Regions from separate parts of the Paenalkalicoccus suaedae genome, predicted to be linked through region 1. Evidence: a T-box and tRNA genes for the amino acid it is inferred to sense, from the RefSeq annotation. Region 1 holds a T-box; the other holds one or more tRNA genes.

Region 1 (4,427 bases):
AGCAGTTTGGTGAAGTACAGCGCCCTCAAATGGGTATCGTGCTTCGATCTCTGCAAGAAATCCCTAGCTTCCACTGGCAGGATACATTAGGCCTTCCAGAAGACGTCACTGGTGGTGTATATGTAGAAGGCGTACAGCCAAATACACCAGCAGCTACGGCAGGCCTCAATGAAGGCGACGTTATCGTATCGCTAGACGGAGAAGAAGTACTTGATGCAAACGATTTACGACGATTCCTTTACTCGGATGTTAGCATTGGAGATACGATCGAGGTATCCTTCTACCGTGACGGCGAACAGCAAAGCGTCGAACTAACGTTAGAAAAACAAGTATTTTAATGAATAAAGCATGAACGAACCGCTCCTTGATGGGGCGGTTTTTTTGTTGTAGACAACGCGGATTTTTCATCCACAAGATTCATCCTATGCTATACTAACTACGAATACACCTATCCACCTGTGGATAAATAAGGAGGCAACATCTATGATCATTTACAGCTGTACAGAGCACATTGAAGAAGCGCTGGAAGAGTGCCTAGAAGACGGAAGCTTACCGCCACATATGGAAAAATTAGCAGAAGTAGCAGAGGAAAAATGGACCTGTTTCTTATGCGAAGCCGAAGCCGATTACAAAGTGGAGAAGAACGATTAAAAAGTTACCCACAAAGTTATGCACAGTTATACACATGGTAAATTCTAAGTAAGGTAGCACCCCAATAGGTAGCGACCTTAACAATAAAAATACGAACACGATGTAAACGGATTGTAAAGGATCAAAATCGCTTACATACAGACAAAGGGGAACAAACTGTGGGTAACAGAGTGCTCCCTTTTTCCTGTGTATATGTGGATAAGATTTGTGGATAACTAATTGAACCGTGGATAACTGTGCATAACCTGATATTACATATCTTCTGGCGCCTCAATGCCAAGTATCCACAGGCCTTCTTGAAGAACGGTGCGGACAGACTCCACGATAGCAAGCTTGGAGGCATCCTGCGAGATAGGTTCGTGTGCATAAAAGCGCGAAAAATCACGAGCAAGGTCCAGCGTGTAGCGAGCAACAAGGGAAGGATTATGCTTGTCGCAGGCGTCTTTTAAGACGATTGGAAATTGCGACAGTGTGGTAATCACGTGCCATTCCTCATCCGAGTAAGGTCGATTAGTAGGCGAAGGCTTTATAGAGGACGACTTCTTGATCAGGGATGAAGCTCTTGCATATGCGTATTGCACGTATGGTCCAGTCTCGCCTTCAAACTGCAAAATATCCTTTAATGAAAACGCTAAGTCATGAAGGCGATCGTTTTTTAAGTCGTGAAAGAGAATAGCGCCAACGCCTACTTGCTTTGCAACTTCCTCTTTATTTGGAAGTCCTGGATTTTTTTCTTCTATATTATGTGCAGCTAAGTCGATCGCTTCTGCTAATACATCCTCCAACAAAATAACCTTTCCTTTTCGAGTCGACATTTTCTTCCCATCCTGTAGCACCATGCCAAAGCGAACGTGAGAGAGGGAGGGCGCAATGTTGGCCTCCTTTAACACAGCTTGAAGCTGATTAAAGTAAAGCTGTTGCTCATTGCCGACGACATAGACGAGCTCATCCGCCTTGTAGTACTCCTTACGATAGCATGCTGCCGCAACGTCTCGCGTTGCGTAAAGTGTTGCACCGTCTGATTTTTTTAGTAAAAGCGGAGGATACCCATACTTTCCTAACGAAACAATCGTTGCGCCATCTGATTCACTAAGAAGCTGCTGGTCCTCAAGCCTTTTGAGTGCCTGGGTCATCTTATCATTATAGAAAGATTCCCCTTCATACGTATCAAACGTGACGCCTAAAAGATCATAAAGTTCGGTAAAGGCGCGCAACGACTCCTCGCGAAACCACGTCCAAAGTGACGTAGCCTCTTGATCGCCCTCCTCTAATTGCTTAAACCAATAGCGTCCTTTGTCGGCAAGTGTTGGGTCCTGGTTCTCTTCTTCATGAAAGCGGACGTAGAGAGTGAATAACTCTTTGATCGGATTCTCTCTAATTTTCACCTCAGAACCCCACTGCTTGTAAGCATAAATCAGCTTGCCAAACTGTGTGCCCCAGTCGCCGATATGATTAATGCGGATCGGAGTTGCGCCATTTTTTTCGTACAAGCGAGCGATGGCATGCCCAATCACCGTCGATCTCAAATGACCCATCGAGAATGGCTTAGCGATGTTTGGGGAAGAAAAGTCAATCGCGACCTTTTTACTCGAGGCAGGCTGTTGCCCATAATTCTTGCCGGCAGATAGGATAGATGCAAGTAGCTCTTCGGCAAATGTCCCGCGTGGAAGACGCAGGTTGACATAACCACCGATGGCTTCAGCCTCTGGACCGATTGCTGTGGCAATTTCCTGAGCAATCGTGGCTTTCGACTTGCGACGAGTCTTTGCTAGTCTGAAACATGGAAAGGCGACGTCACCAAATTCACGTTTTGGCGTTTCGAGGAGAGAAAGAATCTCCTCTTTTTGAAGATCTTCTTGTACGTGAGGGGATAGAATAGATAGCGCTTGTTCGTAAATCATGACAGATACACACCCTTTTCATATAAATAGGAAAACAACAAAAAGACCATCAGGAATGCCTGATGGTCGTAAATGAGCTCCCTTATAGAGAGACGGATCGTTTGTCCGCGGTGCCACTCTCTTTGGTTTACGTGATAGTTCAGGTTGGAACATATGGTGTAAACCCAGCTTGACGTAATAACGGTTACGGGACCGGCACACCCTACTTGCTCGTTCAGGTATGCTTCTCTGAAGTGCGTTTCCTTACATTGCTTTGCTCAGGCTTTCACCAGTCCCTGAGTCGCTTTGTGCCAACTATGTATGTACTCTCTTCATCATCGAATTTTCCCTATATTACCATATATTGATTTATGTTGTCTAGATGGTGGAGGTAGGGGAGGTGAAAGGGGTATTCAAAATACGTATAACATAAAGTGACATGAGTATGGAAATCGTGTGCATTTCGACTATATGAATGTTCACAAAAAAAGGAACCGAAAACAAGCATCGGTTCCTTCATTATTAATCAGAAGCTACTAAAACTTTTACCGTTATTCCTGTTAAAGCTTCAGCTCCGCGCGTTCTTCTTCCGTAAACACGCGCGAGCGGACTAAAAATCGCTTCCCCTCAGGTCCTTCCAACGAAAACATGCCGCCTCGTCCGTCCACGACATCAATGATGAGCTGCGTGTGCTTCCAATATTCATATTGGTCTTTGGAGATGTAAAAGTTGCTGTCTCCAATGGTACCTAAATGAATATCTGATTCACCGATGCGTAGCTCCCCATCTTGGTAACACATCGGCGAGCTACCGTCACAGCAGCCTCCTGATTGATGGAACATGAGTGGGCCGTGGCGATTCTTCAGTTTTTCAATGAGCTCGAGTGTTGCATCTGTTGCCGTTACTCGCTCCACCATGGCTCTCCTTCCTTTCTGTTTAAAAGAATCCTTTTGGCTCCTCGCTATAGCTAACTAGCATGTTCTTGGTCTGCTGATAGTGACCGAGCATCATAAGGTGATTCTCACGGCCGATTCCGGACTTTTTATAGCCTCCGAATGCAGCGTGTGCAGGGTAGTCGTGGTAACAGTTTGTCCACACGCGTCCTGCTTGAATAGCGCGACCGAAGCGGTAAGCGGTGTTGATGTTACGTGACCAGACGCCAGCGCCAAGTCCATAGAGCGTGTCGTTTGCAATGTGGAGCGCCTCAGCGTGATCCTTAAAGGACGTAACCGATACAACAGGACCAAAAATCTCCTCTTGGAAGATACGCATATTATTTTTGCCCTCAAAAATGGTTGGCTTGACGTAATAGCCACCGCTTAGGCTACCACCAAGGTCGGCCTGCTCGCCGCCTGTCAGGATTTTAGCGCCTTCCTGCTTACCAATATCCATATAGGAAAGGATTTTGTCGAGCTGCTCTTTAGAAGCCTGTGCGCCCATCATCGTGTCTGTATCTAGAGGGTCACCCATCTTAATTTTGTTGACGCGCTCCACAGCGTGCTGCATGAACTTGTCATAAATCGAGTCCTGAATGAGCGCACGAGATGGACATGTACATACTTCTCCTTGGTTTAAGGCAAACATGGAGAAGCCTTCTAATGCTTTTTGGAAAAAGCTATCGTTGTGCTGGAGCACGTCTTCGAAGAAGAGGTTCGGAGACTTACCGCCAAGCTCAAGTGTGACTGGGATCAAGTTTTCCGATGCATACTGCATGATGAGACGTCCCGTCGTTGTTTCGCCAGTGAAAGCGACTTTATTAATTCGTGAATTGGACGCAAGTGGCTTACCAGCCTCGACGCCAAACCCGCTCACGATATTTAACACGCCAGGTGGCAGGAGGTCTTCGATCAGCTCAAGCCAAACAAAAATAGACGTTGGCGTTTGTTCAGCAGGCTT
Region 2 (4,427 bases), 1.6 Mb from region 1:
CTCAAAAATATCGGTTATCAGTCTCATTGAAGGCTCTGGAGGATAAATATACGTGCCCCGAGCAATATATTCTTTTAAAATATCGTTTTGAATGGTTCCTTTAATCTGAGATGAGTCAACCCCTTGCTTTTCTGCTACTGCAATATACATAGCAAGTAACACGGATGCAGGTGCATTAATGGTCATCGATGTACTGACGTCCCCTAGTGAAATCTGATCAAAGAGAAGCTCCATATCCTCTAACGTATCAATCGCAACACCCACTTTGCCGACCTCACCAAGTGACATCGGATCATCAGAGTCATAGCCAATTTGAGTTGGTAAATCAAATGCAACAGAGAGACCTGTTTGTCCTTGCTCTAGTAAATAACGAAATCGTTTATTTGTTTCTCTCGCAGACCCAAATCCAGCGTATTGTCGCATCGTCCATAGCTTCCCTCGATACATGGTAGGCTGAATGCCTCTTGTATAGGGAAATTCTCCAGGTAATCCAATTTTATCTTTGTAAGCGCTATCAAATTTGTCCGGCACATAAAGACGTTCAATTTCAATATGAGAAGAGGTCTTAAACACCTCTTTACGTTCTGGACGTTTTTTTATCTGCTCCTTAAGCTTATGCTGCCACTCTTGATACGTTTGATCGAAAGAATCCATCGCTTCCATCACTCCTAATTAAGCAGTCAATATATGTTAGTAGTATACCATATCTTCCTTCTCATTTAGAAACTCGATCTTGAAAACGTCTCCCAAAATGAGTACAATAAGCTTAGCTACGTATATAGGAGGGAAAATAATGCCTCGTAAATTTAGAATGGCTATCATTTATGTGATGATTTTCATTATGTTTTTTGGAACTGTATTAATGGGAGTTTCCGCATTTTAATTGACGACTTCAAAAAAACGCGCATCCATCTGGATGTGCGTTTTTTTGAAGTCTTGATTTTGAGACACTACTCATTGCATTATTCAAACGCTCTGTATTCTTGAATAGGCTTAAACTGCTGTTTAATTGCTAAGTATTGATCTAGCTCTCTCACAACGTTAGCAAGTGCTGCACGAGCCTCAAATTCCTCTCTCGAGTCTGGAAGCTCCATTTCTTTATACGAGCTTCGGAGTTCTTCTAGCTTTTCGATAAAAATATAGGCCGTGTTTTGTGCATTAACGCCTTCAGATAGCTCTTCTAAAAAGTCTGCTAGCATATCAGCTTGATCTACATGATAATCAATAGACGTTAAAAGTGGCATAAGTCTCTCGATAATATCTAACTGTTTTTCTCTCATCTTAAAATAATGATAATACATATCTTCGTAGCGCAAGATGTGATTTTCTAAATTCTCAAGGGAGGCATTTTTGGCCTGATTAACGAGTTCAGAGGCATCGGTAATCTCCTTGCCAGCCCACTCACTTTCACCGGTCCGAATGTAAGACGCAAACTCTTTAAAAATAATAGATAAATCCTCTTCTAATTCCTTTTGCATCTGACCTAGCTTATCTTCCACGCTAGGCATATAGGCATTCATAAGGAGCGACATGCCGATTCCTATGCTAATTAATTGTACCTCATTCCAAAGAAGCCCGACCGTAACATTTCCAACTGTATATAGATGAAACATGATAACGGCACTTGTCACGATTCCGCTCGTAATTTTGAGTCTTACTGTGACGGGTATAAAAAGAAGCAGTACGATGGCGACGGAGTAAAACATGTAGCCTAGTGTCTCAAAAATGATACTCGCGATAACTAGCCCGATCATACAGGCTAAAAATCGGTTCCATGCGCTTTTAAAGGAACGCTTTCTCGTTTTTTGGATACACAATATGGTTAATATGCCGGCTGACGCAAAGAAGTCTAGGCCGAGCATTTGTGCGATTAGTATAGCGATTGCTGCACCAAATGCTGTTTTTAATGTTCGATATCCGATTCTAAACAATCGCGTCACCTGCTTTGTTTTTTGTTTAGGTATAGTTTATCATGTTCAATTTAAAATATTGACTGTCAGCTCTTCGTTTGATTTAAGAATATATATATATGAAAGAGTGTAGGTATATGTAGTTATTTCTCTTTGACATTAAGGGTCTGTTTATATGATATTAGCTCGGTTTTTGTGAATCATCTGTTTAGTGATAAGACTTCTAAATGTTATGGTTACCCTTTTTACATTCCTTAAGCTTCGTATAAATGAAGTTATATATACAAAAAAAGTCCGTCATCGACGGACTTAAAAGTTTGTTTAATGGCGCGCCCGTCAGGATTCGAACCCGAAACGCGAGAGCCGAAATCTCGTATGATATCCATTTCACCACGGGCGCGTGTAAAGCATCGTTTCGTTAACGACACTTTAGTAGTATAACAATTTCAGCATAAAGATGCAATTATTATTCGCTGTCCTTCTTAACAAGCTTTTCGTAGTCTTCGAACATCTTTTCGAAGCGTTCGTTCATTTGATCCTGGTCATAGCCTAGTCTTGCAAGACGTGCTGCAAAATTTTGAGCCCATAGCGTCAAGCGTTGGTTCATCTTTTCGTATTTCTTGCCTTCTTTTGCATTCTTTGTCTCTTTTGCTCGACCTTCTGCATTTGACATCACATTCTCAGAAATAAAGAGGCCTTTCCAAATGTGATCTTCATCGAACTCATCGGCATGCTCGTTAAAATATGCAACAGCATCCTTGTAGTAACGATCAAATTCCTTGAACGTAATTTCTTCCTCTTGATTTAAGTATATATGTATTTGGTTATATAGCTCTTCCATGTAAACTCACTCCTGTAGATTAATTGCAAAAATTGCACGCTTCAAAAAGTATAGCACAGTCCATAGAGCATTGTAACTATCTTACCAAGAAATATTTGAAGTTTGTTATAAATGCATCTATGAAAAATCTTTTTATGTATTTGTTTGAAGTAGATAATAATCACATTTTATACATAACCACATAATAACTAAACTACCATTTAGTTTAAATTAATATGCTATAATAAATATCTTAATAAGGGATTACAGCAATTTAGTTTTATTTAATGGAGGCAGGTATGAACTTCTTTAAGTTATTTATATTAAGTTCTTTATATGCTTTAATGGCATTTATTCCAGTTCAACTTCTCTTAAATGCATATAGAATTAACAGATTAACCAATTTGGAATTTGGTACGATCGAAATATTATTTGGCGTTTTTATATTCATTCAGTTAACTGTTGGCACACTGATTCTTTACTACCTTACAAAAAAATGGTTCTCCAGTCACAAGACTAATCTTTGGACTATTATGTTATGAATTCCTATTTTTGTCCTTTTTACACACATATTCACGACGATATTCCCTATGACTTATCGAGGAGACTATCCAAACCCGGTGTCTGGACTCGTAGTAAGAGGAGGATTACTCATGTACCCAATCTATATTTTGGCTATTAATTTATATAGTATAACATCAAACAAAAAGAGCCAAGAGGATCCTAATTAGGAAGCCTCCTGGCTCTTTTACGTGCACCGTATTATTTCTTGAAGTGCTCTTCAAATCCTGCTTCTAGCTTGTTAACGACTTCGATTGGTTCATGACCTTCGATTTCATGGCGTTCTACCATCATTTTAAGCTCGCCATCTTTTAGAAGCGCGAAGGACGGTGATGATGGAGGGAAGCCAGTGAAGTAAGAGCGTGCTTTCTCAGTTGCCTCTTTATCTTGACCTGCAAATACCGTTACGTAACGGTCAGCTTGTACTTCAAAGTTTTTCATGTATGCTGCTGAAGGACGTGCAATTCCTCCTGCACAACCACAAACAGAGTTAACAACTACAAACGTTGTACCTTCTTCCGTAAGTGCTGCATCTACCTCTTCCGGAGTGCGAAGCTGGTCATATCCAGCATTAATCATATCTTCACGCGCTGCTTGCACAACATCGTTCATAAACATTTGAAATTCCATGTCAAACACCCTTTCTTTATCATGTCTTCTTCTATTTTACACGTTTTTTATCGTAATACCAATAGAAGTGCACTAATTAAGGGAGCCACAAAAGATCCTCTGCTTGTTTACTGGAGACCCGTTTGAAGTGTCTCAATGTTACGTTGCATCAAGCTTACATAGTCTTCCCCATTTTCAACATCTTCTTCTGTCAGATTCTCTAAGTTGTGTAACCAAAGCTGTTCTGCACCTACTTGCTCACGAACTGTTTCAGCGATATTTGTAGGAATGTTTTGCTCAAACATGACGTAGTTCACATCATTTTCTTCCATATAAGCAATGACGCTCTCTACTTGTTGAATAGATGGTTCATTAGTCGGGGATAATCCCGTAATCCCCACCTGCTGAATGCCGTAGCGATCTTGCCAATATCCATATCCAGCGTGAGAAACGATAATTGTACTATTGTCTACCGCTTCGATCATCTCATTAAAATCAGCGTCTAACGCCTCTAAATCCGTCTGTAG

Evidence for each region. A T-box is a leader RNA that pairs with one kind of tRNA and senses whether it is charged. The one in region 1 lies ahead of argS (arginine--tRNA ligase), so its partner is inferred to be a tRNA-Arg.
Region 2: it encodes a tRNA-Arg, which carries the amino acid that the T-box ahead of argS (arginine--tRNA ligase) is inferred to sense. The anticodon was not compared.

What each region holds. Positions count from the first base shown of each region.
Region 1 is NZ_CP041372.2:3,931,179-3,935,605, reverse strand. It holds gene FLK61_RS19785 (S1C family serine protease) at 1-338, shown strand, start outside; gene FLK61_RS19780 (CxxH/CxxC protein) at 484-651, shown strand; gene argS (arginine--tRNA ligase) at 903-2,552, opposite strand; T-box leader at 2,638-2,879, opposite strand; gene FLK61_RS19770 (DUF779 domain-containing protein) at 3,092-3,448, opposite strand; gene adh (aldehyde dehydrogenase) at 3,468-4,427, opposite strand, start outside.
Region 2 is NZ_CP041372.2:1,545,489-1,549,915, reverse strand. It holds gene FLK61_RS08395 (acyl-CoA mutase large subunit family protein) at 1-654, opposite strand, end outside; gene prli42 (stressosome-associated protein Prli42) at 794-883, shown strand; gene FLK61_RS08385 (aromatic acid exporter family protein) at 963-1,931, opposite strand; tRNA gene FLK61_RS08380 (tRNA-Arg) at 2,236-2,310, opposite strand; gene FLK61_RS08375 (hypothetical protein) at 2,377-2,751, opposite strand; gene FLK61_RS08370 (BrxA/BrxB family bacilliredoxin) at 3,493-3,921, opposite strand; gene FLK61_RS08365 (metal ABC transporter solute-binding protein, Zn/Mn family) at 4,029-4,427, opposite strand, start outside.